Regions from separate parts of the Yersinia aldovae 670-83 genome, predicted to be linked through region 2. Evidence: riboswitches for the same ligand, from Rfam matches in the RefSeq annotation. Region 2 holds a riboswitch; the other holds the start of a gene.

Region 1 (15,786 bases), 1.9 Mb from region 2:
GAGATAACCAGAATCACTTCGTTACTAAAGCTGGTACCGTGGGCTGGGGAGCTGTAAGCCACCACATCAACATTGGCTGATTTCACTGCGGTATCCGCCATTAGCACCCCAATCGACGCCGGTGCGCCGACAATCACGCCGCAAGAACGGCCCAACGGTGCGCCGAATGCTTTTTCCAGTGCATGGCTGGCACGCGCGCTGTATTGCAATTCGATATGACCGGCTTCATTGGCGTAAACATCCCCAAATGTGCGGTCTAACTCTTTCAGCGCCACTTCAACCGCACGTTTCACGTCGGAAACATCATCACCACCGAAGATGATCAGCGAGCCATGACCGGCACCGCCTTTGGTATCGCGTGGTAATTCAATGCTGACCACTTCGGTATTGGTGGCTTTTACTGCTTCATCGGCGGCCATAATGTGCGGGCCAGCACCGGTGCGAGCGCCCAAAATACCAATGGAGCGATAGCGTTTTTCCAGCTTCATTGCGTCCAACAGGGCGCTGTCGACGTTGGCGATCACCAGTCCGACCGTGTCACCGATCGCGGTTCCAACAAATTCCGTTAAACTGCAAGTTTTCTCAGCCATAGCCGTATCTCGTTGTTTATAGGATGGTTGTTTATAGGATGATTGTGCATGGGATGGTTGTGCAGAAGACGCCGGAGCGTGTTCACTGACTTTTGCTATCACCTGCGCCATGATTTGGTCGACCAGGTCATTGCTTTTCATTAGCTATTTCCCTTTGGCAAGTTTCCCTTGGGAAGAAAGGCCTCAACATCGGTATGTGGCCGTGGGATCACATGGGTTGATTTCACTTCACCTACGTTGGCAGCCGCGATAGCGCCTGCATCAGTCGCCGCCTTAACCGCTCCCACATCACCACGGACGATGACAGTGACCAGACCGGAGCCAATTTTTTCATAGCCTACCAACGTCACATTGGCCGATTTCACCATGGTGTCAGCAGCCTCGATGGCCGCAACTAACCCTTTGGTTTCCACCATTCCTAGTGCTTCTTGTTGCATAAGTACCTCGACAAATAGCATGTTCAAAAATAATGTTGTTATATTCAGTAATAACGTTGTCAGGTTCGTGCTGAGATTGAATATACAAACAAGCAATGAAAAAGAATGGCTGTATTGAATTTACTGGCGGGAATGGTTAGTGACGAAATAACAAATTATTGTCATGACTTAACTTAACTGATTATTTTATAAGTCTATTTATTAATGGTTAGGTGATAATAATTGGTTTTTGCATATTCATAATTACAATTAAGTCAGTGACAATTCCTATTTTATTTGGTAATAGCGCATGCGAATATAAAGATGGAGGCTGGCTCACATTAAAATAGAAATTGCGAGCTTGCTAACAATAATAGAAAGAATAAATGACAAGAAATTCACATTATTGAATTAGACGATAAGTTGCTTATTTGCCGGGTTTTGAGGGGGTTCTGGGCCAGGTAATAGCAATAATTTGCTATAGGAACTCTATTTTTTGTTTAATTAATGGCTAATCACGACAACACTTTCATTTTCCGTCTCTTTATAGTGATCAGGTCAAGGGCCGTGCAATACCATACCCGTCATACTTCGAGCTGCATATGCGTTGGCTGCTTTCGTTCACCCCAGTCACTTACTTGTGTAAGCTCCTGGGGATTTACTCAATTGCCGCCTTCCTGCAACTCGAATTATTTAGGGTATATAACGTATTAATTTAACCGCAAGCAGGGTAACCCTATGAACGACTCGCTTAAAGCTCAGTGTGTGGCAGAATTTCTTGGCACCGGGCTGTTTTTGTTTTTTGGTATTAGTTGCCTGGCGGCGATGAAAGTGGCCGGTGCCAGTTTTGGTTTGTGGGAAATCTGTATTGTGTGGGGGCTGGGGATTTCACTGGCGGTTTATCTGACCGCGGGTATTTCCGGTGCTCACCTCAATCCCGCGATTACCATTGCTTTATGGCTGTTTGCCTGTTTCCCCGCACGCAAAGTCATTCCCTACAGCGTTGCACAGATTGCCGGTGCTTTTGGTGGTGCGGCGCTGTCTTATATGCTGTATCACAACTTATTTACTGATTTTGAAACCGCCCATCAGATAGTACGTGGCAGTCTGGAAAGTCTGCAACTGGCCAGTATTTTCAGTACCTTCCCCTCACCGGCTATCAGTGTATGGCAAGCCGCATTTGTTGAAATCATTATTACCTCCATTTTGATGGGGCTGATTATGGCGTTGACGGATGATGGTAATGGGGTACCGCGTGGTGCATTAGGGCCGCTATTGATTGGTATCCTGGTGGCGGTGATAGGGGCTTCAACCGGGCCATTAACCGGTTTTGCCATGAACCCCGCGCGTGATTTTGGCCCCAAATTATTTACCTTCTTTGCCGGCTGGGGAAAAATCTCAATGACTGGCGGGCGTGATATCCCTTATTTCATTATCCCGATTGTCGCCCCTATTATTGGTGCTTGCCTCGGTGCGGCGGTTTATCGCTTCTTCATTGGCAAAAACCTGCCTTGCAATACGTGTAAATTAGAGGATGAGAAAGCCAGTTTATAAATCAACGTAAGTTTCCTCATCTTGAATCTATGAACCGGGATGAGGAAATTTCGTGATCTATTCTGGTTAATGGACTGATTATAGTCCCCTGTTGATTATGACTCTGGTAAGGTGAATTGTTATTTTCCTTCATTTTACCAGAGGCTAAACCTTCACAGGGAAATAGGTTTTCCACTTGCTGATAGGAATGTAAATATAACAAATTAGTAACACATGGTTTATTACAGGGATGATTGATAGCAACAAACGAAACTTAATAACAATAAATTAAAATTAACTGAGAGGTTTTATCATGATTTCTGCCAGTTCTCTTAACTCAGAGCTCATAAATAAAATCGCGCAGGATTTTGCTCAGGCCACAGGGCTGGCCGTGGTGGTAGTGAATATTCACGGCGAAGAGATTTCTGATCTTTTTAACTTTACGCCATTTTGTCAGTTGATGCGCCAGGACCCGGTGAACCATCTCCGTTGCCGAATGAGTGATCGTTGCGGGGGTCTTGAAGCTTCAAAGTCCAATGAGCCTTGTATTTATCGCTGCCACGCTGGGTTAACTGATTTCTCTATTCCGCTGGTTATTGCCGGTCATTTAGTGGGTTTTGTGTTATGCGGCCAGGTGCGGTTGCACTCAGATGTTTATCTGATTGATATACTTAATGTCGATAATCACTGGCAGCAGAATCCGGCACTGATGGATGAGTTCCAAAATGTGCCTGTTATGGATTTTTCACGGGTGATTGCATCGGCAGATTTATTGAAGTTGATTGTTGAGAATTGCCTCAAAAAACATCTCAATTTTGTGGTGATCAACGACAACATGGGTAGCAAAGAACCGGGCAGAATACGACCGGTTCCCCCCCATGACAGCAAAATGAAGAAAGCACTGCGTTATATTGATACACATTTATCGGAAGAACTACGGCTGGAAGAAGTGGCGGCTAAGGTGTATCTCAGCCCGTACTACTTCAGCAAATTGTTTAAAAAGTATCAGGGCATCGGATTTAATGCCTGGGTCAATCAGCAGCGGATGGCCAATGCCAGAGAGATGTTACAACACAGCGATTGGAGCATTGCCAGCATTGCCAAAAATCTGGGTTTTTCCCAGACCAGCTATTTCTGCAAAGTGTTCCGTCAGACCTACAACGTGACGCCGCAGGTATTTCGCTCACTTTCTTCTGAACGCAGAGAAATGGAATGACAGTTATTGTTCTAATATCAATTGGTCATGCTGTTCATTCAAGTTTGTCTATTTGAATATCCAGTGTGATATTAAAAATACAAAATAAATAATGGCAATTTTTTGCTATTTTTTTAAACGATATTTTTTCATTTAACTTGTTGTTTTTCAGTGGTTATTTTGCATTTTTATGGCAATTATTTGTTGTGGAGATACAAAAAAATCACTCGCAAAAAATGAAATTAACCATTTTTTATGAACAGAAGAGCGTATATTAATTTCAAGAAAGTCTACCAGGCTACTAATTAATAAACGCTCTGTTATAACAGTGTAAATAAAGAGATAAATTAAATAACGAAATAAGAAATTAAATAACAGAATCTACTGTACTTAAATACTGAAACAGGTATGTCGTGGATAACACGATTGGGAAGGGGGTGTAAATCCCCCGCAGCCCCCGCTGCTGTGATGCTGACGAACCCGCTGAGACCACTGATCCATAGGATTGGGAAGGTAGCGGGGGAGAGTGACGCTAAGCCAGAAGACCAGCCAAATCAGTAAAGAGTTTCAACTCCTTCGGTGGGAAGCGGGTTGTCATCAGATGCGCGCAGCGGTGACGTTGCGCAAATGCACCTTTTTGACACTGCATATCCCGCTTGAAATGGCGGGATTTTTTTATGCAATGCTCAGGTAAACAAGCATTTATCATCGCAGGAACCGGCAGCGGCTGTGGTAAAACCACTGTGACGCTGGGTATTTTGCGGGCGCTGATGGCGCGTGGATTGTCGGTGCAGCCGTTCAAAGTTGGGCCGGACTATCTGGATACTGGCTGGCATACCGCCGTCAGTGGTGTGACGTCACGTAATCTTGATGCTTTTATGTTGCCGCCCGCCACCCTTAATGGGTTGTATAACCAGCATATGCGCCATGCCGATGTAGCGGTGATTGAAGGTGTCATGGGGTTGTATGACGGCTACGGTACTGACCCCGATTATTGCAGCAGTGCAGCGATGGCCAAGCAATTAGGCTGCCCGGTTATCTTGCTGGTGGATGGTAAAGCGGTTTCGACATCCGTTGCCGCAACCGTGCTGGGCTTTAGCCAATTTGACCCCAAGCTGACGATTGCCGGGGTGATTGTTAACCGCGTCAATTCAGAAAATCACTATCAACTTATTCGCCATGCTATCGAACGTTATTGCGGCATTCCGGTTTTGGGCCGTTTGCCGGTCATGGACGATGTTGCCTTGCCATCACGCCATTTGGGGCTGATCCCGGCACAAGAGCGAGGCGGTACACTATCCAAACAGCCTGATAACTCGCCACGCTGGCAACAATTGGCCCAGCAGGTTGAAGCCTTTATCGATCTGGACCGCTTGTTGACCCTGACTTCAAGCACCCAACGCCCTGTTGGAACCCCACCCGCATTGCCTTCTCAAGCTTTGGCCGACGGGCTGATATTGGCCTTAGCCGAAGATGAAGCTTTTAATTTTTACTACCCCGATAACCTTGATTTGCTGGAGCAAGCTGGCGTGCGCATCCAGCGTTTCAGCCCACTGCATGACCGCCATCTGCCGGCTTGTCAGATGATTTATCTGGGCGGAGGGTATCCGGAGATCCACAGCCGCGCATTAGCAGAGAATACCGCGATGCATACGGCGTTACAGCAAGCCCACCGGCAGCAAATTCCGATGTATGCCGAATGTGGCGGCTTGATGTATTTGGGGGATGCTCTGACGGATGAAAGCGGACAGCGCCATCGGATGGTGGGCGTTTTGGCCGGAGAAAGCCGGATGGGAAAACGCCTGACTCGCTTTGGTTACTGTCAGGCAGAGGCCCGCAGCGACACATTACTAGCCGCGTCTGGCGAAATTCTACGCGGTCATGAGTTCCATTACTCCGATTTTACCAGCCCACTGACACCCGTTTTTGATAGCAGTAAATGGCGCGATGGTGAAGTTATTCAGCGCTGGCACAGTGGCTATCAAGTGCAACGGACTCAGGCCAGTTATCTGCATATTCACTTTGCTCAGCGCCCCGGATTATTGGATGGCTGGCTGACTGCTGCCCGGAGTGTGCTATGACCCTGAGCGCATGGTTTGTTGCTTTCCTGTTGGACCATTGGCTCGGCGACCCGCCACGTTGGCCGCATCCGGTGCGCTGGATGGGTAATCTGATCACGCGGTTGCAGAGAGCCATTCGCGGCGTGTGTCATAGCGAGCGGGCACTCAAATGGGGTGGTGCGGTGCTGTGGTTACTGGTGGTGGGGATCACCTGGCTCGTCAGCTGGGGGTTTTTATGGCTGATGACAGAGATTAATCCGTGGCTCGGCTGGTTAGCACAAGTGTGGATGATTTACACCTTACTGGCCGGACGCTGCCTGAGTGACGCGGCATTAGCGGTTTTTGATGCGCTACAACACGGAACCCTGGCGCAAAGTCGCGAAAAGCTGTCATGGATTGTTGGGCGTGATACTTCGCAATTGGAGAAACCACAAATCACCCGTGCGGTGGTAGAGACCGTGGCCGAGAACAGTGTCGATGGCGTGATTGCTCCGCTATTTTTCCTGACGCTGGGGGGCGCGCCGCTGGCAATGGCTTATAAAGCGGTAAATACCCTTGATTCGATGGTGGGATATAAAACGCCGAAATATCGTGCAATTGGCTATGTCTCTGCCCGTATGGATGATGTCGCCAATTGGCTTCCTGCACGCCTCAGTTGGCTGTTACTCAGTATCGCAGCCTGGTTGATTCAGGCTGATTACCGTCAGGCGTTGCGCATTGGTTGGCGCGACCGTTATCAACACTCCAGCCCGAACTGCGCCTGGTCGGAAGGCACGGTGGCGGGAGCGCTGGGCATCCGCTTGGGTGGCCCGAATGATTACTTTGGTGAGCGGGTGGAGAAGCCGTGGATCGGCGATGAGCGGCGTGAAATCGCTCTGAGTGATATTCCACGCAGTATTCATTTGATGATGATGGCGTCGCTATTGGCCCTGTTATTGTTCGCTCTGACCCATCTGCTGTTGGTCGGTATTTAACAAGGATAACCCCATGAACTATATAAAAAACCCGCAGGAAATCGAGAAAAATAGCTTCGTTATCATTGGCGATATTATCGCCGCTGAGCGGCCAGAGACTCGGTTTGCCAGTGCGATGCATGAAGCGGTTGTCAAGCGGGTTATCCACACCACAGCGGATTTTGACTGGCTGGATATTCTGCATTTCTCGCCGGATGTGCTGACCCGTATTGCTGAGGGTTTACGTCGAGGATGCACGCTGTATACCGACACGACGATGGCGATGTCGGGCATTAACAAAACACTGTTAAAGCAGATGGGATGCGAGTGTCGCTGCTATATCAGTGATCCGCGCGTGGTAGAGAGTGCGCCGGTACAGGGAATTACCCGCTCGATGGCCGCGGTAGATGTAGCTTTGGCGGAGCCGGGCGAAAAACTGTTTGTGTTCGGCAATGCACCGACGGCGTTATTCCGTTTGTTAGAACGGCAAGCGTCCCCGGTGGCGGTCATCGGCGTGCCGGTGGGGTTTGTTGGTGCGGCGGAATCCAAAGATGCGTTGGTGGCAAGTGGTTTGCCATGTATTGCCGCGCTGGGGCGCAAAGGGGGCAGTAACGTGGCGGCAGCCATTATCAACGCCATCCTCTATCAGTTACGGGGGGCGCTATGAGCGACGGTCTGGCCAGTGATAGCCCTATAAATGATGATATTGCGCTGCAAAACCAGCAATTAGACAGCATTTGGCACAACGGCAAGCAATACCGTAAAGGCTATACCACCGGTTCCTGTGCCACGGCGGCGGCCAAAGTGGCGGCGCTGATGGTGTTGCGTCAGCAAGTGATTGATCAAATTTCTATTGTGACGCCTTCCGGCATCACCTTGTGTCTGAATGTTGAGCAGCCGTTGATTGAAGGTCAGCAAGCCACCGCCGCAATCCGCAAAGATGGCGGCGATGATGTTGATGCTACCCACGGCATGCTGATTTTTGCCCGCGTGACCCTCACCGAACAGACCGACATTATTCTGCGAGGCGGCGAAGGCGTGGGAACTGTTACCCGCAAAGGAATTGGCTTGCCGGTCGGCAGCAGCGCTATTAACCGCACTCCGCGCCAAACCATCGAAGCCGCAGTGCGTGAAGTCATCGGCCCATTGCGTGGCGCAGAAGTCGAAATCTTCGCACCAGAAGGCGAGGAGCGAGCGAAGAAAACCTACAACGGGCGGCTAGGGATTCTGGGCGGGATTTCCATCATCGGTACCACCGGTATTGTGACGCCGATGTCAGAAGAGAGCTGGAAACGTTCATTGGCGCTGGAGCTGGAAATGAAGCGGGCAGCAGGTGTTGATCGCGTCATTTTGGTGCCGGGTAATCACGGCGAACGCTTTGTTCGCGACCACCTAGGGCTGGATAGCCAGCGGGTGGTCACCATGAGTAATTTTGTCGGCTATATGCTGCAAGAAACCGTGCGCTTGGGGTTCCGCCGCGTTTTATTAGTGGGGCATCCGGGCAAATTGGTCAAAGTGGCCGCCGGTATCTTCCATACCCACAGCCATATTGCTGATGGACGTATGGAGACGCTGGTGGCGCATTTGGCCTTAATGGGTGCACCCCATGCGCTATTACTTGAAGTTAATCAGTGTGATACCACGGAAGCGGCAATGGAGCTAATTGCCGAGCAGGGTTGGCAGGGGGTGTATTCGCGTATCTGCGAGCGTATCTGCGAGCGTATCGCTGAGATGATGCGTTTCTCGGTTAATCCACCACAGTGCGACGCTATTTTATTCTCTTTTGATAATCAGGTGCTGGGTAGCAACCGGCCACTGGATGAGATTGTGGAGGCGTTACGATGATTACGGTGGTGGGGATTGGCCCTGGTGATGTTGATTATCTGACACCCGCAGCTCGACGGGCTATCGAACGCGCCGAAGTTCTGGTTGGCGGTAAGCGCCATCTGGCGACATTGAGCTGCGATAGTAAAGAGTCGCGCTTGTTAGATGCTGATCTATTAGGGCTATTGGCGTGGCTGGATAGCCATAAGCATCGCGCCATTGTGGTGCTGGCCTCGGGAGATCCTTTGCTGTATGGCATCGGCAAATTGCTGGCAGCAAACTTCAGCGCTGAGGAGTTGCATATCGTTCCCGGCATTAGCGCGATTCAATATTTGTGCGCCAAAGCTGCACTGGATATGAACGACCTCTTTCTTACCAGCAGTCATGGTCGTGAACCCGATTTTGACTGGATCTTCCAGCACGACAAAGTGGCGATGGTGACCGACGGCATGATTGGCCCAAGAGCTATTGCTGATGCGCTACAGCAACGTGGTCTGTCTCGTACCTTGATTATTGGTGAAAACCTCTCGCAACCCAACGAACGAATTTATCGCCTGCCAGCAGCGCAAGTGGCGGCCCGCTATGACATGAATGTGGTGGTGATCCTCAATGAAAGATGAGCTGTTCCTACGTGGGCAAAAAGTCCCGATGACCAAAGAAGTGGTGCGAGTATTGGCACTGGAACGGCTGAGTTTGTCAGATGCGACTCACTTGATTGATGTGGGGGCGGGTACTGGCAGTGTGGCCTTGGAAGCGGCTTTGCGTTTTCCTGATTTACGGGTGACGGCGATTGAACGGAATCCGGTAGCACTTGAGTTGATTAATGAAAATCGCCAGCGGCTAGGGTGTCGCAAGGTAGACATTATTGCCGGAGTCGCTCCTTTACCTTTATCCGATAAAGCCGATGCCATTTTTATTGGTGGCAGTGGCGGTCATCTGACCGACCTTATCGACTGGTCACTGATGATGTTAAATCCCGGTGGCCGCCTGGTATTGACCTTTATTTTGCTCAATAACCTCAATGAAGCATTAAGCCATTTACAGACCTGCGTTGTTAGCGAGCTGGATTGTGTGCAATTGCAACTCTCCACTCTGACCCCTCTGGGTAGCGGGCACTATTTTAAACCGAATAATCCTACTTATCTTATTTCCTGCCACAAGGAGGCGAGCCATGTCTGAGCATTCTAATGCCGTATCAGCATCTGTTACTCACTCACCTGTTACACCAACATGGGATACGCAAAAAGTCTGGTTTGTGGGTGCCGGGCCGGGTGACAAAGAGCTGATCACGCTAAAAGGCTACCGCTTGCTGCAACAGGCACAGGTGGTTATCTATGCCGGATCACTTATCAATACTGAGCTGTTGGAATATTGCTCTGCCGAGGCTGAATGTCACGACAGCGCGGGATTAAATTTGGCACAAATCATCACGCTGATGGTGGAGGGTGTGCGTGCGGGCAAGCTGGTGGTGCGGTTGCAAACCGGTGATCTCTCTTTGTATGGCTCTATTCGTGAACAGGGCGAAGTCTTGGGTGAACACGGCATCGGCTTTGTGTCAGTACCCGGTGTCAGTGCTTTCTTGGGCGCAGCGGCACAACTGGGGGTGGAATACACCGTGCCAGAAGTGGCGCAAAGCTTAATTATCACCCGTATCGAGGGGCGCACGCCGATGCCGCCACTGGAACAACTGGAAGCTTTTGCCGCTCATCAAACTTCAATGGCTATTTTCTTGTCGGTACAGGAAATGGACCGAGTGGCCGATCGCTTAATCGCCGGTGGTTATCCCGCGCATACGCCAGTGGCAGTGGTATACAAAGCGACTTGGGCTGAAAGCCGTACAGTTCGCGGCACACTGGCGGATATCGCCGAGTTGGTTCGCGCGGCAGCCATTCATAAAACTGCTCTGATTTTGGTGGGGGCATTCCTCGGTGATGAATACCACTATTCCAAACTCTATGACGCGGGGTTTAGCCATGAATATCGTCAAGCCTGAATCAATCGCGGTATTTTGCCTGACACCCGGTGGTGTGCGGCTGGCGCGACGCTTGCAAACCCACTTGCCACTGACCTGTTTTACCAGTGACAAGTTGCTGGAATCGGGCTTTTTGCCCTTCAACGGCAGTTTTGGCAATACGATCCGTGAGGCATTTAAACAGTATTCAGCACTGGTGGTCGTCGGGGCGATTGGCCTAACGGTGCGGGTTATCGCGCCGCTGGTAAACGACAAAATGACCGACCCTGCGGTGGTGGTGATTGATGAGCGCGGGCAACACGTCATCAGTTTGCTGTCGGGGCATGTGGGAGGGGCGAATACCCTAACCCGTTATCTTGCTGGCATTTTGGGGGCTGACCCGGTGATAACCACCGCCACCGATGTTAACGAGATGGCGGCGCTGGACACACTGGCAACCCAGTTGGATGCCGAAATGCAAGATTTCCGCCACGCGGTCAAAGTGGTCAATCAAATGTTGGTCAGTAACCAGAAAGTCGGGCTGTGGTGGGACACGCCGCTGTTGGCGGAACGTGAGCGCTGCGACACGCGGGGGTTCGTGCCGGTTGATTGTTTGGATCAACTTAGATTGGATCAACTTAGTTTGGAGCAACGCCCCCCATTAGACGCCTTAGTGTGCATCACGTTGCGCGACACTCTGCCGCTGCCTGCTGATCAACTGGCGACGTTGCCCGTTTATAAGCTGGTGCCGCGCCGGGTAGTGGCGGGAATTGGTTGCCGCCGTGCCACCTCGCTGCAAACGCTGGTTGAATTGCTGCAACAGCAAATGGCCGAAAATCATTTTGACATCATGGCATTGCGAGCGATTGGCAGCGTCACTATCAAAAAAGATGAACCGGCGCTGCACCAATTGGCTCAATGCTGGCGAGTCCCGTTCGAACTGTTCAGCGTCGGCGAACTGAGCCGCCATGAACAACGTTTCCCTGCTTCTGATTTTGTCCGCCAAACGGTGGGTGTCGGTAGCGTTTCACAACCGGTCGCCTGGCTGATGAGCGACGGTAAATTGGTTGGCAATACTCTGCGTCAGCAGGGCGTCACCATCACTCTGGGAGTATCGCATTAATGTTAACCGTAATTGGCATTGGGCCAGGCAGTGAATCAATGATGACGCAGGACGCTATCGCCGCTATTCGCGAAGCAGAAATTATTGTCGGTTACAAAACCTATACCCATCTGGTCAAATCCATGACCCTGGATAAACAGGTGATCAAAACTGGCATGTGTAAAGAGATTGAGCGCTGTCAGGCGGCGATTGACCTGGCACTGGCCGGTCATAACGTGGCGCTTATCAGCAGTGGCGATGCCGGTATTTACGGCATGGCGGGCTTGGTGTTAGAGCTGGTCACGCAGCAACAATTGGAACTGGAAGTGCGGCTGGTAGCCGGTATCACCGCCAGTATCGCGGCGGCCTCACTGCTCGGCGCACCGCTGATGCATGACTTTTGTCATATCAGCCTGAGTGATTTGATGACGCCGTGGGAAGTGATTGAGAAACGCATTATCGCGGCGGCACAAGCCGATTTTGTTATCTGCTTCTATAACCCGCGCAGCCGTGGCCGCGAAGGGCATTTAGCACGGGCGTTCGAGCTGATGCAGCCGTGGAAGAAAGCCGCAACGCCAGTGGGTGTGGTGAAGGCGGCAGGGCGTAAAAAACAGGAGAAATGGCTAACCACAATAGGCGAAATGGATTTTGAACCGGTGGATATGACCAGCTTGGTGATTGTTGGCAATCAGGCCACTTATTGCCGCAATGGACTGATGATCACGCCACGGGGCTATTTATTATAAAGGGACATTCATTATGACGGACTATTCATTATGACCCATGACCATCCGCCGATTCATATATTTGGCGGCACCAGTGATGCCCGGCTAATTTGCCAACGGCTGGACGAGTTTGGCGAGCGCTACAGCCTGTCGGTCGCGACCGATGCGGGCAAACAACTGGCGGGCGATATTGGCGGCGAGGTATTGGTCGGGCGGATGGATGCAGCGCAAATGGCCGATTTTCTTATCACCAGACAGGTGCAGTGGGTAGTTGATGCTTCGCACCCCTACGCCGACCTGCTCAGTGACAATGTGGCCACCGCTTGCGGGCAATCAAATGTGGTACTGACACGTTATCAGCGCCCGAGTGAAATTGACGCTATTCATCATCCGCAGCTCTACAAAGTAGACAGTGCAGCGGCAGCGTGCGCCGTGGCGCAAGGTTTAGGGCCGCGAGTGCTGTTGACCACCGGCAGCAAGCAGTTGGCGGAGTATCAACAGCGGCTGAGCGGTAAAACCTTGTTAGCGCGCGTGCTGCCAACGGCTGAAGTGCTGAGCCAATGTGAGGCTCTGGGGTTGGGGGTAGACAATATTATCGCGCTGCGTGGGCCATTCAGCGCGCAATTCAATCATGCGCTGTATGCGTTTTGCCAGCCAGATGTGGTTATCACCAAGGAGTCTGGCGCACAAGGTGGCTACCAGGAAAAAGTGGCTCCCTGTCTGGCACTGAATATTCCCTGCATTGTGGTGCGCCGTCCGGCCGCCGTGGTGTTGGGCAGTCTTGGGCAACAAGTGACTTCATTGGATGAATTTACCCGACATCTGATGCACTGGCAGCAATCTGGCCCACTGGCAAGAACAACGAGGACAACAAAATGAAAAAAGCATTGTTGGTGATCAGTTTCGGCACCAGTTATGAACACACCCGCCAAAAGAATATTGAAACTTGTGAGCAACAGCTATCGGCGGCTTATCGCGATCGCGATGTGTTCCGCGCCTTTACCTCAGAAATGATCATTCGCAAGCTACGTAAACGCGATGGTTTGTTGATCAATAACCCGCGAGAAGCGCTGAAACACCTGGCTGAACAGGGGTATCAAGATGTGGCTATTCAATCACTGCATGTCATTAATGGCGATGAATACGAAAAAATCGCTACTGAAGTGCGCGGTTTTAGCGACTGTTTTCATCATCTGGTATTGGGCACACCCCTGTTAAGCAGCTTTGCCGATTACCAGCAATTATTAGTGGCACTGCAAGCACAAATGCCTCCGTTGGCGGCGGATGAGCGGGTGGTATTTATGGGCCACGGGGCCAGTCACTTCGCCTTTTCTGCTTATGCCTGCCTTGACCATTTAATGACTTCTCTCAACTTCCCTGCTTTGGTGGGGGCGGTGGAAAGTTATCCGGAAATCGGCCACATCATTAGCCGCTTACAGCAGCAGGGGGTGCGCAAAGTGCATCTGATGCCATTGATGCTGGTGGCCGGTGATCACGCCATCAATGACATGGCTTCTGAAGAGCCGGATTCATGGCGCTCACAACTGGAAGCTGCGGGTATCAGTGCGCAATCATGGCTGCAAGGATTGGGAGAGAATCCATTGATTCGCCAGATGTTTGTTCAGCATCTGGCGAGTGCATTGCAGCAAAAACAGCAGGAGGCAGCGTAATGAGCGGCAGACTTTATGCATTGGGTGTTGGCCCCGGAGCCAGCGATTTAATCACCGTGCGGGCGGCACGGCTGATAGCCAGACTGGATGTGTTGTATGCCCCGGCAGGGCGTAAAGGCGGTGACAGTCTGGCGTTGTCAATTGTGCGCGAATATTTATCACCTAACACCGAAATCCGCACCTGCCATTTCCCGATGAGCGCCGATGACAGCGAAAAGCAGGCGGTGTGGGATGAGGTGGCACAACAACTGCAAGCGGAAGTTGCGCAGGGCCGTCAGGTGGGTTTTATCACCCTCGGCGACGCTATGTTATTTAGCACATGGGTATTTTTGCTAGAACGTATTGGTCGGCCAGATTGGTTGGAAATTGTCCCCGGAGTCACTTCTTTTGCCGCCATTGCCTCACGAGCCGCATTGCCCTTGGCGATGGAGCAACAATCGCTGGCGGTTATGTCTTGCACTGCCCCAGAAGCCGAGCTGGAACGCGCTTTGCGCCATCACGACTGCGTAGTGCTGATGAAAGTATATGGCCGCTTTGCACAAATTCAGGCGCTATTGGGCCGGTTAAATCTGTTTCCGCATGCGCTGTTGATGTCGGAAGCTTCATTACCCGGCGAGGTGTGCTGGCGTCAGTTGGATACCCTTGCCGCTGACCAGCCATTGCCCTATTTCTCGACCATTTTAGTCAATAAACAGCAACGAGTTATTTAAAAACAGATGGTTATCTAGTTTTCACTTAGATGCTCAACGTTATTGGAGTTACTCATGGAAATGGAAAGACAGTTAAAAAAACTTTCGCTTAGCGGAGTTGCGATGGCAATCCTGCTAACGATTGCCCCGAATGATGTTTTTGCCATGCACATTATGGAAGGTTTTTTACCGCCGATGTGGGCGCTGGCTTGGTGGATACTGTTCCTGCCGTGTTTGTTTATGGGGCTGGTTCGTTTGAAACAGATTGTCGCTGAAGACAGCAATCAAAAAGTCCTGTTAGCGCTATGCGGCGCCTTTATTTTCGTGCTATCGGCACTGAAAATCCCCTCGGTGACCGGCAGTTGTTCGCATCCGACCGGCGTCGGGCTGGCGGTTATTCTGTTTGGGCCGGTAGTGGTGGCGGTGTTGGGGGCCATTGTGTTGTTGTTCCAGGCGTTATTACTGGCGCACGGCGGCCTGACAACCTTGGGTGCTAACGGCATGTCAATGGCGGTGATTGGGCCAGTTGTGGGTTATCTGGTGTGGAAGTTGGCCTGTAAAGCGGGATTGCGCCGCGACGTTGGGGTATTTCTTTGCGCCATGCTCGCAGATTTAACCACTTACTTTGTCACCTCGGTACAGCTTGGTCTGGCTTTCCCTGACCCGCAATTTGGTGTCAGCGGTTCGATTATCAAGTTTATGGGAGTGTTCTGCATTACCCAGATCCCGATAGCCATCGCTGAAGGCTTGCTGACAGTGATGATTTACGACCAGTTAACCAAACGTCAGTTAATCCACGCAGGGACTCACTAACATGAAAAAGACGCTTATTTTGCTGGCGATGGTGATCGCTCTGGTCATAATGCCGTTCTTTATTAATCACGGTGGTGAATATGGTGGCTCAGATGGTGAAGCCGAAACGCTGATTCAGACTACCGCACCTCACTATCAGCCGTGGTTCACGCCGTTATATGAACCCGCCAGTGGTGAAATTGAAAGCCTGCTGTTTACCCTGCAAGGTTCCATTGGGGCGGCGGTGATTTTCTATATCTTGGGCTATTACCGGGGGAAACGCGGT
Region 2 (15,786 bases):
TACAGGCGATGACCACAATTGCCAACGGGTGGCGCTGCTGTACGGCAGTGACAATTTCCACGACCCGCTCAATGATGAATTCGCCCGACTTTTCCCCATAAGGGAACGCGACGTTGTCGAAAGCATATATATAGTGGAGATCCGGCAGCAATTGCCGAATCTCCTGATAGACAGACAGCCCACCAACACCTGAGTCGAAAATCAGCGCTGTCGGGCGAGGAGCAGTATCAGCCTTAGAAGTTGTAACTTCCTGTGAGGTAATACTCTCGTCCAGCGGTTTTATAGCCATAAGCCGTTTCGTAATCTTTATCAAACAGGTTAGCAATTCTACCACGAACTGTTAGATGAGAAGTAACCGGATAAGCCGCTGAAACATCTACCGTGCTATAACTCGGCAATTCACGCTGAGTCGAGCTATAAGCAGAGGTACTATTGTCATAGCGTTTACCGTAATACTGATACGAAACGTCCATATCCAGTTTGAACATCGTCCAATCCAACTGATACTTGGCTTGCTGTTTAGAACGGCGGGCTAATACTTCGTTATTCTTATCATTACGTGGGTCCATATATTGTAATGTGACCTGATGATTGAAAATGCCGGTATCGAAGTTGCCCGTCCATTCAACACCTTTTATTGTTGCCGAATCGACATTGTAATACTGCCCCTTGTAAGTATTTGGGTCAGAGTAGTAATCAATCAGGTTTTCAATTTTGTAGTGATAAGCAGACAAGCGCCAATTAAGTGGCCCAGTCAGCCCTTCCAAGCCCGCTTCCCATTGGCGAGATTCTTCCGGCTTAAGGTCACTGTTGGATATGATCTCAAAGCGCTGCGAGCCATATTGCTGACCCAAGGAGGGTGCCAGGAATCCCGTGCCATAAGACACAGTCGCGCGATAGTCGGGAACAAACTCCCAGCCTGCCGCTGTTTGCCATGTTTCATGCCAGCCAAATTGCTCATCTTTGTCTGCACGGCCAGAGGCTTCTAGCGTCACGTTATCGAATTTCTGCTGCCCACTGAGATATAAACCGGTGTTATCGCGTTTATAAGTATCAGAGATAGTCTGGCTCGATGAGGTCAAACGCTGTTGCTGCCAGTCGAGTCCCCCGCTCAGCGTCCCACTTTCAAAGCTGTAAGTGTTACCCCATTGCACGTTACGTTGGTCCATATTGTCCAGCGTGGTAGCCACACCATAACGGCCATATTGGCGACTAAAGTTGTAGTCTTTATATTTCTGATAGCTACCGATTAATTGTGAGGAGTAGGCCCCCGAGGCGTAACGCAACCCAGCATCATAGGTGTGGTTATAGAGCCGCTCTTCATCACCGCTGTAAGCTGGGCTGAAAGGGATGCTGCCCACATCGTAATCCGTATTGTTAGTGTAACCATAGCCTCTGACGAAACCGGATACCTCTTGATTGAACTGGTGCTCCAGCCCGGCCCAGAAATTTTTATTACGAAAACCGTCCCGATCGCTATCGACTGGATTGGGTGAGTCAGGTTTGATATTAAAACCGTTGGTGGTTTGATAACCGCCCGCCAGCGTTGCCAAAGTATCACCAAAGCGCTGACGAACACTGCCATCATATTGCTGGTAACCTTTAGAACCAACGCCCGCATTAATCTGTGCGCCCTCTTGATCTGTCTGTGTGATGACGTTAATGACGCCACCAATGGCACCCGAACCATATACCGCAGAACGTGGTCCACGGATATATTCAACCCGTTGCACCAAAGAGATAGGGATTTGATTGAAGTTAACAGTATTGACAATACCGGTACGCGCAAGGGGAATACCGTCAATTAATACCAGCACATGGCGGGCTTCAGTACCACGGATATACATAGAAGAACCTTGGCCTAATCCCCCGGTTTGCGCTATATCAACGCCAGGCAACCGGCGCATCACTTCATTGAGGCTTTTTGCCTGCCAGCGGTCAATATCGTCGCGAGTAACAATATCGGTGGGTGCCAACACGGTAGAAACCGGTTGTTTGAATCGGCTGGCGGTAACCACCATTTCATCTTTATTACTTGTTGCGGTACTGTCCTGCGCCCATCCAGAAAAGGCTGTCACAGAAAGGGCTGTGAACAGCGTATATTTTTTAATTGTCATTAGAAAAGCATCCAAGCTTAATTAGCGGATGCCGCAGTGCCGTGGCCGGTGGTACGCGACGACCACGAATATTGCGACGTTATACCGGCAGGTTTTCGGGCTTGGGATCTCTGTTATCTGACTATGAATAAAACAGAGCGGGCGATGACTTCCCATCCTTACGGACAGTGTCTGGTTGAAACCTATCGCCGTGACTTCCCCTTACCGCTGCGCGTCAGCTCCGGATTTACACCGGATTCCCTTTTAACTCTTAAGTGTTTAAGTAACAGCATGAGGCCGGACCGCAATGCTACGATCAAGTAAAATAGATATCTAGACTTCCATTATTGTTACGCTGAATAAATACGACAAAACTGGACATCACTCCCACTTTCCCTACAATCCGCAGCAGTAACCCTTTCTTATAATGCCCAGACGAGAAGAAACATGACGCCCGACATCCTGCCGACCGACAGCTACGACCAACAACTGGCAGAAAAATCTGCCCGTCTTCAGGCGATGATGTCGCCGTTCCAGGCTCCTGCTGCGGAAATATTCCGTTCTCCGGTAGAACATTACCGCATGAGAGCCGAGTTTCGGGTTTGGCATGATGAAGACGATCTGTACCACATCATGTTTGACCAGCAGACCAAGCAACGCATTCGGGTTGAGCAGTTTCCGGTAGCGAATTTGCTGATTAATCGTTTGATGAGCGTACTGATGACCGCTATTCGTGCGGAGCCTCTGTTACGACGAAAACTGTTCCAGATTGATTACTTATCGACGATGAGCGGCAAGCTGATAGCTTCTTTACTGTATCACCGCCAATTAGATGAGGAGTGGCAACAGAAGGCGCTGGTGTTACGCGATCAGCTACGGGCGCAAGGCTTTGACGTGCAATTGATCGGGCGGGCAGCAAAAACTAAGATCATGTTGGATCACGACTATATAGATGAGGTGCTGCCGGTTGCCGGGCGCGATATGATCTACCGTCAGGTAGAGAATAGCTTTACCCAACCTAATGCTGCGGTGAATATCCATATGCTGGAATGGGCAATTGATGTTACCCAGAACGCCAGCGGTGATTTGCTGGAGTTATACTGCGGTAACGGCAACTTCTCACTGGCGCTGGCGCGTAACTTTGAACGGGTATTGGCAACAGAAATTGCCAAACCGTCGGTGGCAGCAGCGCAATATAATATTTCGGCTAATAATATCGATAACGTGCAGATTATCCGTATGTCGGCTGAAGAATTCACCCAAGCGATGCAAGGAATACGCGAGTTTAACCGCTTGAAAGGTATTGATCTGAGCAGTTATAACTGCGAAACCATTTTTGTCGATCCACCACGCAGTGGGCTGGATGACGAAACGCTCAAAATGGTACAAGGTTACCCGCGTATTCTTTATATCTCCTGTAACCCAGAAACGCTGTGCGCCAATCTGGAACAGTTACAGCACACGCATAAAATCAGCCGGTTAGCGCTATTTGATCAGTTCCCTTATACCCATCATATGGAGTGCGGGGTATTGCTGGAAAAACGCGACTGACGGGAAGCTAAAATACCAAAGGGCAACGCTCTGTTGCCCTTTGTCATGATGATGGTATATCACTTTCTGAAACAGACCGTTTTTAAGTCATTACGACGGTGGATTATCCGAACACCCGGTGTCCACCTCAGTCTGTGCCGATTTGCGGGTTTTTAGTTTGAAGATGATCCAGAACACCAGCACGACACTGAGGATCGAAGGGACAAAGTTAGAACCCATCGCTGGATGCTCAACCCGAACAATCGCGCTGTAGAGCAAGATCCCGAGCAGAAAACACGCCGATGCCAGCACCGGTATCCCTTGCGGCATAGCAAAATTAAGATAGCGCTGATGCAGGCAATAGATTGCCAATATTAATGTCAGCAGCGGAAAAATAGAAAAAGGCACAAAGGCGCTGAATAACACGTTAAATGAACCGTTTATTGCCAACCCGGTAATTAGTGCCAGTAGCAACGTGCCCATTTCGCGGTGAGGTTGTTTTTCCGAGAAAGATTGTTTTTTAGAGCAAGATTGTTCCATATTTTCCTTACCTTATTAAACGCGGGATGCAGCGAGCTTCTCCTGCTCGCGACGATACCAATAATAAGCTCCCTTCGAGATCATCCGCAGTTGTAACACCAGCCGTTCCTCTAACTGCCGCCGTTGTTCGGCATCAACGTCCAGCGCTTCTGCACCCGCACTGAAGACAATGGTGACCATCGCCTCTGCTTGCGCCTCGGTGAAACTGCGCGGCATGTGATTCTCCAGTTCGAGATAATCCGCCAGTTCAGCGATAAAATGCTGAATTTCACGCGCAACCGCCGCACGGAAAGCCGCTGAAGTCCCGGAACGCTCACGGAGCAACAAGCGAAATGCATTAGGATTATTGCCAATAAATTCCATAAAGGTGGATACTGACGTGCGAATAACGCTGCCGCCCTTGGCAATCCGTTGACGAGCCTGACGCATCAGTTGGCGCAACATCAGGCCGCTTTCATCGACCATTGTCAGGCCAAGTTCGTCAACATCTCGAAAATGCCGGTAAAAAGAAGTCGGCGCAATACCCGCCTCACGAGAGACTTCGCGCAGACTCAGGCTGGCAAAACTCCGTTCAGCGCTCAATTGGCTAAACGCCGCCTCGATAAGGGAACGACGAGTCCGCTCTTTTTGTTGTGCTCTGACGCCCATAATCGTACCCAAGGGATATCCAAACTCTCAATCTAAGACATATAGTCAACAATATACCAAACTTTATAGTAACAACCGTTATACAACCGCATTTTCACAACACTGAATTGTGGCTTTACAGCACACATCACGATGATTTACCTATTGTTGGTTGGGTTATAGTCGGGACAATGTTAATATCGCGTTGTAATTTTGTATAAAAATAGGTCTCTCCTACATGCAACAGCACTCCCATTTTGATGCCATTGTTATTGGCTCGGGTCCTGGCGGTGAAGGTGCCGCTATGGGGTTGGTCAAGCAAGGTGCCCGCGTTGCCGTGATCGAACGGTACAACAATGTGGGCGGCGGATGTACCCATTGGGGCACCATCCCATCCAAAGCTTTACGCCACGCCGTTAGCCGAATTATTGAATTCAATCAAAACCCACTTTACAGCGACAATGCCCGAACCATCAGTTCTTCTTTCGCTGATATTTTAAACCATGCGGACCGCGTTATTAACCAGCAAACCCGTATGCGTCAAGGCTTTTACGATCGCAATCACTGCCAGATGTTCTCCGGTGATGCCAGTTTTATAGATGCCAATACCATCAATGTGCGTTATGCCGACGGCACCAGCGATACATTGCGCGCTGACAACATCGTGATTGCCACCGGTTCACGCCCCTATCGCCCAGCAAACGTTGATTTTACCCACGAACGTATTTACGACAGTGATACCATCTTGCAACTCAGCCATGAACCACAGCATGTCATTATCTATGGCGCAGGAGTGATTGGCTGCGAATATGCTTCCATTTTCCGTGGCTTGAGTGTCAAAGTTGATTTAATCAATACCCGCGACCGTCTGCTGGCATTCCTCGATCAGGAAATGTCCGATGCCCTCTCTTATCATTTCTGGAATAACGGCGTGGTTATCCGCCATAACGAAGAATTTGAGCAAATTGAAGGGACGGTTGATGGGGTTATTGTTCATCTAAAATCAGGCAAAAAGGTCAAAGCGGATTGTTTGCTGTATGCCAATGGACGCACCGGTAATACCAGTGGCTTAGGCTTGGAAAAGATTGGGCTGGAAGCGGATAGCCGTGGTCTGTTGAAGGTCAACAGCATGTATCAGACAGCGCTTTCCCATGTGTATGCGGTTGGGGATGTGATTGGCTACCCAAGTCTGGCCTCTGCGGCTTACGACCAAGGGCGAATTGCAGCACAAGCGATGATCAAAGGCGAAGCGAATACTCACCTGATTGAAGATATTCCAACCGGTATTTACACCATTCCTGAAATCAGCTCGGTCGGTAAAACCGAGCAGGATCTGACAGCGATGAAAGTGCCTTACGAAGTGGGCCGCGCGCAGTTTAAGCATCTGGCGCGAGCACAAATCGTCGGCATGGATACCGGCAGCTTAAAAATCCTGTTCCATCGGGAAACTAAGCAGATTCTGGGTATTCATTGCTTTGGCGAACGTGCGGCGGAGATTATCCACATCGGTCAGGCCATCATGGAGCAAAAAGGTGAAGGTAATACTCTCGAATATTTCGTCAATACTACCTTCAACTACCCGACGATGGCTGAAGCCTACCGAGTGGCAGCACTCAATGGCTTAAACCGCTTGTTCTAACGTTTCGGTTATAGCTGCCTGACTCATACGCGGTTGCATGTGCTCACGTATCGCCTCGGCCAGTTGCTCATAGCGGCCACGCAATGGGGAACCAGGGCGATACACCAATGCAATAGTACGTTTAGGCACAGGTTTGTAGCACTCCAGATAACATACACCGTCACGCTTTCTTTCATTCGGCACCGCCAGCGATGGCAGTAGAGTAATGCCGCTCCCGGCTGCGACCATATTGCGCAGAGTTTCCAGACTTGTGGCGCGGAAATGGGTATCTTCATCAGCACCGGCCTGGAAACAAAAGCCCATCGCCTGATCGCGCAAGCAGTGGCCGTCTTCCAGCATCAATAACTTCTCGCCCGCCAGTTCGTGCATTTGCACCCGCTCACGATCCGCCCACGGATGATCGGCATAAATAGCCAGGCTCATCGGCTCATCAAAGAGTGGGACTTCGATAAAGGCTTCTGTCTCTTTGACCAGCGCCAGAATAGCGCAATCGAGTTTACCGCTGTCTAACTGAGCCAAAAGATTCTGCGTTTGTGCTTCATGCAGGTACATCTCCAATTTCGGGAAGGCCCGATGCAGCATAGGGATGATTTGCGGTAACAAATAAGGTCCGACGGTAGGAATAAGCCCAATATGCAACGGGCCAGACATACTTTCGCCCTGCAAGCTGGCCATCTCTTTAAGCACTTTCACTTCGCGCAAGACGGTTCTGGCTTGCTCCACCAGCAATAACCCGGCTTGAGTAAACAGTACTTTACGGCTGGTTCGCTCTAACAACATCACGCCCAGTTCATCTTCCAACTTGCGAATCTGGCCGCTTAATGTGGGTTGGCTGACGTGGCAAGAGTCGGCGGCACGCCGGAAATGCCTGAATTCAGCCAGCGCCACCAGGTATTCTAAATCACGAATATTCATCGGTGCTCCGCTTTATGATAGCCATTGACGATAGATAAGATAGCAATCAGTGATTAGAACTATCAAGTGATAAAATGAATAATGTGTCCCAACGAAGCGATACCCAGAAGAATCTGAATATTTCATTTTTCAATTAAGGAGTTACAGATGTTTACCCGCCAAGAAGGTAAAAAAATCCCACAGGTGACATTCCATACCCGTCAGGGCGACCAGTGGGTTGACGTAACCACCGACGAGCTATTTAGCAACAAAACAGTGATTGTTTTCTCACTGCCGGGTGCCTTTACCCCGACTTGTTCCTCCAGCCATCTGCCGCGTTATAACGAGCTGGCCGGTGTATTTAAACAGCACGGTGTTGATAGCATTTTGTGTGTCTCCGTCAATGATACTTTCGTGATGAATGCCTGGAAGTCTGACCAACATGCTGAAAATATCACCTTTATTCCTGACGGTAATGGCGAATTCACCAAAGGCATGAACATGCTGGTTGAAAAAGCTGATCTGGGCTTTGGGCCACGCTCATGGCGCTACTCCATGCTGGTGCGTAACGGCGTGGTTGAGAAAATGTTTGTTGAGCCAAATAAGCCAGGCGACCCGTTTGAAGTGTCCGATGCCGATACCATGCTGAAGTATCTGGCCCCTGATTTTAAAGTACAGGAATCTGTATCTGTCTTTACTAAACCAGGCTGCCCATTCTGCACCAAAGCAAAACAGATGTTGCAAGAACGTGGGATTCAGTATGAAGAGATCGTGCTGGGTAAAGATGCAACTACCGTCAGCCTGCGCGCAGTGACAGGCCGTGGAACCGTACCACAAGTGTTTATCGGTGGCCGCCACATTGGTGGTAGTGATGATTTAGAGAATTACTTATCCGCTTAATAATATTAATAGAATGAAAATATAGTGATTTAACTTGGTAGGCTTCGGCCTACCTTTTTTTCCTGTTATGGAGCAGACATGAAAACCTTAAACGTTGATGTCGCCGTGATTGGCGGCGGCACCGCTGGGCTTGGCGCTTATCGCGCTGCCAAACTATCAACCCCTAGCGTGGTAATGATTGAAGGCGGCGAGTACGGTACTACCTGTGCCCGTGTCGGTTGTATGCCATCCAAACTACTGATTGCGGCGGCTGAAGCGGCGCATCAGATTGAAAAAGCCCACGAGTTCGGTATTCACCCACAAGGCAGTACCAAGATTGATGGCGGTGAAGTAATGGATCGCGTAAAACGCGAGCGTGACCGTTTTGTCGGTTTTGTATTGGAAGGTGTCGATAACATCCCTGCTACTGACAAAATTAAGGGGTATGCCCGTTTTATTGATGATAACACTCTACAAATTGATGATAATACACGCATTATTGCACAGCGCATTGTGATTGCTACCGGTTCTCGCCCAAGCTGGCCCGCCGCCTGGAATGAGCTGGGTGACCGTCTGATTGTCAACGATGATGTCTTTAACTGGGATGAGCTGCCAGAATCAGTGGCTATTTTCGGCCCCGGCGTTATCGGGTTGGAACTGGGTCAGGCACTGCATCGGTTAGGCGTTCAAGTCAAAATGTTCGGTGTTGGTGGTGGTGTTGGCCCTCTGACCGACAGCATTGTACGCAATTACGCAGCAAAAACGCTGGGTGAAGAGTTCTATCTTGATCCCGATGTGAACGTTGAAATCATGCAGCGCGAAGGGGACAAAGTCTTTATCCGTTATCGGGATAAAGCCGATAAATCACAAGAGATTATGGTGGATTACGTTCTGGCCGCCACCGGTCGCCGCCCAAATGTGGATAAGTTAGGTCTGGAAAATACCTCACTGACCCTTGATGAGCGCGGTGTGCCGCAAGCTGACCGGTTGACGATGCAAACCAGCGTGCCACATATCTTTATTGCCGGTGATGCCAGCAACCAATTGCCGTTATTGCATGAAGCCAGCGATCAGGCTCGTATTGCCGGTGTGAATGCCGGTGGATTCCCCGAAGTCGTACCCGGTTTACGCCGCAGCCCAATTTCCGTGGTGTTTTCTGATCCGCAAATGGCAATGGTAGGCTCCACTTTCCGCGAATTGGCACAAAAATTCAGTGCCTGCGGGTGCTTTGAGATTGGTGAAGCCTCTTTTGAAGATCAGGGCCGCTCGCGTGTCATGCTGAAAAATAAAGGTATTTTGCGAGTTTACGGTGAACAAGGTACCGGCCGTTTCCTTGGCGCTGAAATGATGGGGCCAGGTGCTGAGCATATCGCGCACCTACTGGCATGGGCGCATCAGCAACAAATGACGGTCGATCAAATGTTGGATATGCCGTTTTACCATCCGGTGATTGAGGAGGGTTTACGTACTGCGCTGCGCGATTTGCAGTCCAAATTACGATTAGGTGCTGATGAAGCTGAACGCTGCCTACGTTGCCCAGGTGAATAATCCGGCGAACTGGCATTTCTGACTGACCAGACCGGGTTTTATACCCGCTCACGGCGAATCAGTCTTGCAAGGTGAAGATAGGCGGGGAGTAAAGCGCCCGCGCCAAGGATGGCGCGGCGCGAACCTACATGAACGTATTTATGGCGTCGTTGCGAAAGCCCTCTGTTTAGTAAAACCAGAAAACACTCTCAGCGTGTATTTTTAATATTAAAATCAATCGGTAAGGTTATTTTCACTTGCCCGTGCGTTAACATCTCGGCGGGCGGTTTAGGCAAAGGTTGGGCGCGCTGAACGGTAGCCAGTGCCTCGCGATCCAAAATCGCGGTTCCGCTACTATTAATCAGTTGAACCGAAAGAACATGCCCATCTTTATTGACCACAAAACGAACAGTCGCTGACCCCTGCCTGCGCTGCTTTCTGGCACCCGGTGGATAACGTTTGAAGTCTAGTAGGTGCCCTTGTAGACGGTTTCTCCAGTTTATTTTAGCCTGCCGATTGTGCGTTGAATCGCTGTTTACCGCAGCGGCAACGTGGTGACTTTCACCTGACAGCGTAGCGCTGCTTGCCACTGCGGGGGGAGATGGCTTACTCGGATTCTGCTGTTTTTTCTCAACCACCGGTTTGCGCGCTTTCACCGCTTCCTGTTGAGGGCGGTCAGCCTTTATCGGCTCTTTTTTAGCAACAATCAATAGCGCATCAGGCTGTTCTGGCGCAGTGAGAGAGTCGTTCACCTCTTCTGGCTGGCTTTCCTGTTGTTCAATCTCTGGCTCACTAAAATCCTGAGATAGCCCCACAGCAGGAGTTTGCTGAGAATTAGGGGTAAACTCGGGGTCGCTCGACAACATCAGCATCACAGCAGCAGGGAGATCTTCTGTTAGGATAACGGGTACAAAGGGTGCACTCAGCAACCAAAGTAAATAGATATGAACTCCCCCAGTGCAGAATGCACTCCCCCACCAAAGCCTAATGTTGCTACTGTTTCGTAGTAATCTGTTCATCAATAAAATCACTGAATTCCTTTATATTTCAATCAAATTAAACACGCTAACCTGGATTCCTACTCTTCAGCTAATGCCATATGCAAACGATCAGTTAGAGGTTTAAACAGATAATTGAGCAGCGAGCGCTCGCCGGTACGAATGAAAACATCGACAGACATACCAGGGCGAATTGCCAGTGCAGTTTGAGCGATATCAATCGCGACGGTGAGAGGATAGTAGGGCTGCAAGGTCTGTGGATGCTGGATGCGGTCAGCGCCAACATGTAAAACAGAACCCTGCAATTTAGGGGTATTACTCTGATTAAAAGCAGAAAAATTCAGATCAACGGGTAAACCGATCGCCACCTTGTCAATTAGCTCAACGGGTAACTGGGCTTCAATTAATAACGGCTGCCCACTGGGAACCAACTCCATTAATGTCTGCCCGGTACTGACCACGCCCCCAATGGTATGCTGAGCAATCGCGATGACGACCCCGCTGACCGGTGCATAGAGACGAGTATTCTCCAATTCATATTCCGTAATGCTCAAACGCTGGGCGAACTCTTGTGTACTTTGCTGCGCTTTAGCCAATTGCTCGCGGTTTTCACTTTGATATTGCTCATGTCGCTGTGAAATATGTTGCTCAGTTTCATCGATCAGCTTATGAGTCTCCGCAATATCACTGGTGTCCTGATCTATCTGTGCATGTAGTGAAAGAGCCTGACGCTCCATATCCAGCAACTGATTTTTGGCAACATGACCATTTTTCGCCAGCAATTGGATACCTTGTAGTTGGCGTTGGAATAAGTCGGATTGGCGCTGATTATTACTCCGCATCACCTGCAAACCCTTGAGCCGATCCTGGTATCGAGTAATTTGTGCAGATAATCGGGCGATCTCGCTTAGTTGAGCCTGACGGCGATGCTGGAAAAGCTGCCGCTGCAACACAATGTTACGCTCAACCAAAGAGTGCTCAGGATGATCGAGCAATATCTGAGGGAAACTAATTTCAGCCAGTTCATTCTGCTCCGCGGCTAAACGGGTTTCCTGTGCCAACGCACTCAGATACTGATGCTGTAGATTATCCCGCTGGTTACGTATCACCGTATCATCCAGTGTAATCAGTAACTGACCCGCAATAACCTCATCCCCCTCCACGACATGTAACTGCTGGATTCGCCCCCCTTGCAGCGACTGGATCACTTTGCGGTTTTCCGCGACCACCACCTTTCCCATCACGGCAATCCCTTTATCCAACGGTGCCAAACCTGCCCAAAGTAAAAAACCCACAAAACCCGCCAAAACCATGACACCGCCAAGACTGAGGTAAGCCGCACTATTGGTCTGAAGCCGAGGTGCCCTTCGCTGCTGGGGTGTCGAATGACCTGAATCAGGTAACATCATTTATCTCCGTCCGTGGTTTTTATGATTATGATTTTTGTGATGCAGTGCGGATGGGGGCAACACCATATGACATGCCGCTCCCCCACGTTTTACGCGTGGCCTCAGCAGGAGCTACCGCCTTAGCTTTAGTCTGAGAGCTTTGCAATATCGTTTGAGTGCTACCGAATAACTCCATTTGGCCATTTTTCAAAAACAGCAAATAATCGCTACCCGATAACAGTTCTGGTTTATGGGTTACCATCACAATGGTACTGCCTTGCTGTTTTAATTGGCTGATACTGGCTAATAAGGCGTCTTCGCCAATCTTATCCAGACTGGCATTGGGTTCATCAAGCACGATAAGCCGTGGCATACCATACATGGCCCGCGCCAATGCAATTCGCTGCCGCTGCCCCCCAGATAGTCCCTCGCCGTCATCCCCTAACGGGGTGTCATAGCCTTGTGGCAGATGTAGAATCAAATTATGCACATCAGCCCGTTGTGCGGCCGCGATAACTTTTGCAGTATCAATCGGGCCAAAACGCGCAATATTTTCAGCGATCGAGCCACGAAATAGCTGGATATCTTGGGGCAGGTAACCAATAAATTCCCCTAAATGACTTTTATCCCACTGAGAAAGATCCGCGCTGTCCAGACGAACCGAACCACTGAACGCGGTTTGGCTCGCGACTAACAGTTTTGCCAGCGTGGTTTTACCACTGCCTGACGGCCCCAACACCCCCAGAACATCACCCGGTTGCAGTTCAAAGTTGATAGATTGCAGAACCGGGGTATGCGTGCCCGGCTTGCAAACGGTAAGTTGTGTCACGCTCAATCTCCCCTGAGGCGGCGGCAGAATCATACCGGTCACGGGCAGAGGGTGTTGCGCTAGCAGAGATGAGAGACGTTGGTAAGCCAACCGCGTGTGGCTCCACTGTTTCCACACCGCAATGAGCTGGTCAATTGGCCCGAGCACCCGGCCAACCAAGATAGAACCAGCAATCATCACGCCAGCGGTAATCGCCCCATCGATTACCAGCAGCGCTCCCAGCCCTAGCATCATGGATTGCAACGCCTGACGGCTGGATTTAGATAACGCCGTCACCCGGCTACTTTTATCGCTGGCAATATTTTGCTGGTAGAGAAAATGTGAATGCTGCTTCAACCAGCGCTCACGCAACGCTTTTAGCATCCCCATCGCTTGAATGGCATCCGCGTTTCGCAGATTCGCATTCGCCTGTTGCGTCGCTTGTGAGGTGATGGTTGAGGCTTCCTTCAATGGTTTTTTGCATATCACATGGTTGATCCAGGCAAGGAAAACCAGTAGAACCGCGCCCAGCCCCGCCAATACACCAAGCCAGGGGTGAAGAATAAAGATCACCAGCAAATAGAATGGGAACCACGGGGCATCAAAGAAGGCGAACAGAGCATTGCCAGTCGCAAACTGCCGCAGAGTGGTCAGGTCGTTCAACGCTTGCGCAGCCTGCACTTTTTGTCCATTGAGGTTAGAAGCAAATGCCGCATTAAAAACCTGCTGATTCAATTGCATATCAATACGTGTTCCCAAACGGATAACCACGGCGCTGCGCACCCATTCTAATAAACCAATAAATGCAAATATGGCTAGCACAAGAATAGTTAGCATTAGTAACGTCATAGTATTTGCCGAAGCCAGAACACGGTCATAAACTTGCAGCATATAAATAGCCGGTGCCAGCATCAGCAAATTGATGACAGCAGTAAATAGGCCGATGCCCCAAAGGCTTTTCTTATGATGAGCCAGAGCCGAAATAAGTGTTGGTGATACCAATGAAGAACTGGCGTTTTTACTTGATTCCATGACATCCATTTCCATACTGAAAGCAGTATTATTATAAAAACTATCGTGGCTGACTTTCACTTGTGAGAATTGTTTTATTCACCAGAACACAATAATTTTCAGGACAATTTTATTTTCAGATAAATAACCACGTAACCACCGCTGTAGTGGGTAAGTAATAGAGCAGCGGTGGTATTGTTTATACAACCAGAAAATCATTTTCTGGCCACCTTTATTATGCAGCTAATAATGAGTCACTCCCGTCAGTTGCCCCTACAGTATCAATGACAGGCACATCAGCAATAGCATCAAACTGGCTGGCAATCGCCATATCTTTGAGTGGTATATTTATATCAATACCTTGGGCGGCAAGAGCCTCCAACAAGATTTCATCAGTAGTCCCATTTTTATTTTTCAAACTGGATATAAACTGATGTATGATGTTCTGCTGATTTTCGGTGGTTGATTTTAAATAATCATACTCAGCGACAATGTTTAATTCGTTTATTTTTAATTGCGGCTCTACCAGTTGTTTTGTGAGTACATTTTCATTACCTTCATGCTGAGTAACCCCGCCAGCACCAAACTCCAGACTTTCTATCTTGCCATAGTGAGTCATGTGACACAGTAGAAAGTTAATCTCACCGCTAAGAATTATCCCTGTATTATCCCCAGTACTTGCACTATTAACATTAGAGTATTGTTTGTACTGCCCCCTTACAGCGTCATTATAATAAATATTGACAAAATGACGGCCTGTTTCAGTCGGCTGAATAAAACTATCCAGCCATTTTTGGCTATATGATGCAATAGTTTCATCTTTTATATTTTCATGAAATTCGATAGTCACTGTCATAATAATATCCTTTTAATTGACGATTACGCTATAACTCATCATTGAGTCGTATTGACTACCAAGTGAATTATTCGATTCACTTGAACATCTTTATATTTAACAGACTGATTATATAGAAAATTAAGCAACTAACGATATGTCACTGTTATCAACCACACCAACCGTATCAATCACAGGTATTGGCACATCAGTAATAACCTCACTGCTGGCGAACTGGCTGGCAATCGCTAAATCTTTAAGCGGTATATCCACATCAATACCTTGAGCCTTAAGGTGTTCCAACATCGCACCTGCTTTACCTCTTATCAAGCTGTATGTGCCATGATCTATTCCGCCCTGATAGGGCTTACCGGGGTCAGAATTCAATGCACGGGATATCGAACACAGTGAATAACCAAAGTCGCCTTCAATATTTAAGCCTTCAAATTTCAGTTGTACCTGCTCAAGCTGTTTAGCCTCATTAGTGTTACCCGCATTAGCGGGTATCACCGACACACCAAATTCCAAAGATTGAATATAATTATCTTTATAAATAGCGCCTCCATCGCTACCAAATAAAGTTCCGCTAAAAATTATGGCTGTATTGCTACCCTCAATGGGGCTTTCAAATTCAGCAGAGATGATTCTATTATTATAATCAAGACTACCAGAAAAAGTACCGTAATATCTGGTAGTATGAGCAACCTCAATCAGATCACCAAAATCAGTGGCCCACTGATGAGTATAGGTAGAGATAGTTTCATCTTTAATTGATTTATCATATTTGATAGTTATTGTCATAATAATATCCTTTTAATTGACCATTACACTATGACTCATCATTGAGTCATATTAACTACCAAGTGAACTTTCATCTTCACTTGAATACGCTTATATTTAAAATTCAAAGACTGATGCTGTTATAAATTAGGCAACTAACAACATATCACTGTTATCCATGCCGACAGTATCAATAACTGGCGTATCGGTAGTCATCTCCAACTGGCTGGCAAT

The links. Region 2 has a riboswitch for cobalamin ahead of btuB (TonB-dependent vitamin B12 receptor BtuB). Riboswitches for the same ligand answer to the same signal wherever they lie in the genome.
Region 1: linked by a shared signal. The riboswitch ahead of AT01_RS19885 (cobyrinate a,c-diamide synthase) and the one ahead of btuB (TonB-dependent vitamin B12 receptor BtuB) in region 2 are both predicted to bind cobalamin.

The regions. Positions count from the first base shown of each region.
Region 1 is NZ_CP009781.1:4,408,370-4,424,155, forward strand. Features, by position in the region: gene pduB (propanediol utilization microcompartment protein PduB) at 1-731, opposite strand, end outside; gene pduA (propanediol utilization microcompartment protein PduA) at 731-1,027, opposite strand; gene pduF (propanediol diffusion facilitator PduF) at 1,745-2,560, shown strand; gene pocR (transcriptional regulator PocR) at 2,853-3,755, shown strand; cobalamin riboswitch at 4,122-4,302, shown strand; gene AT01_RS19885 (cobyrinate a,c-diamide synthase) at 4,412-5,815, shown strand; gene cbiB (adenosylcobinamide-phosphate synthase CbiB) at 5,812-6,768, shown strand; gene AT01_RS19895 (cobalt-precorrin-8 methylmutase) at 6,782-7,414, shown strand; gene cbiD (cobalt-precorrin-5B (C(1))-methyltransferase CbiD) at 7,411-8,592, shown strand; gene AT01_RS19905 (cobalt-precorrin-7 (C(5))-methyltransferase) at 8,589-9,191, shown strand; gene AT01_RS19910 (decarboxylating cobalt-precorrin-6B (C(15))-methyltransferase) at 9,181-9,750, shown strand; gene AT01_RS19915 (cobalt-precorrin-4 methyltransferase) at 9,743-10,564, shown strand; gene cbiG (cobalt-precorrin 5A hydrolase) at 10,545-11,645, shown strand; gene AT01_RS19925 (precorrin-3B C(17)-methyltransferase) at 11,645-12,370, shown strand; gene AT01_RS19930 (cobalt-precorrin-6A reductase) at 12,401-13,228, shown strand; gene cbiK (sirohydrochlorin cobaltochelatase) at 13,225-14,019, shown strand; gene AT01_RS19940 (cobalt-factor II C(20)-methyltransferase) at 14,019-14,729, shown strand; gene cbiM (cobalt ECF transporter S component CbiM) at 14,784-15,521, shown strand; gene AT01_RS19950 (energy-coupling factor ABC transporter substrate-binding protein) at 15,523-15,786, shown strand, end outside.
Region 2 is NZ_CP009781.1:2,529,874-2,545,659, forward strand. Features, by position in the region: gene murI (glutamate racemase) at 1-289, opposite strand, end outside; gene btuB (TonB-dependent vitamin B12 receptor BtuB) at 234-2,117, opposite strand; cobalamin riboswitch at 2,187-2,413, opposite strand; gene trmA (tRNA (uridine(54)-C5)-methyltransferase TrmA) at 2,544-3,647, shown strand; gene AT01_RS11535 (YijD family membrane protein) at 3,738-4,166, opposite strand; gene fabR (HTH-type transcriptional repressor FabR) at 4,182-4,814, opposite strand; gene sthA (Si-specific NAD(P)(+) transhydrogenase) at 5,032-6,432, shown strand; gene oxyR (DNA-binding transcriptional regulator OxyR) at 6,415-7,347, opposite strand; gene AT01_RS11555 (glutathione peroxidase) at 7,495-8,226, shown strand; gene AT01_RS11560 (dihydrolipoyl dehydrogenase) at 8,305-9,753, shown strand; gene AT01_RS11565 (energy transducer TonB) at 9,942-10,751, opposite strand; gene AT01_RS11570 (HlyD family type I secretion periplasmic adaptor subunit) at 10,811-12,136, opposite strand; gene AT01_RS11575 (type I secretion system permease/ATPase) at 12,165-13,958, opposite strand; gene AT01_RS11580 (heme acquisition protein HasA) at 14,173-14,793, opposite strand; gene AT01_RS11585 (heme acquisition protein HasA) at 14,914-15,573, opposite strand; gene AT01_RS11590 (heme acquisition protein HasA) at 15,700-15,786, opposite strand, start outside.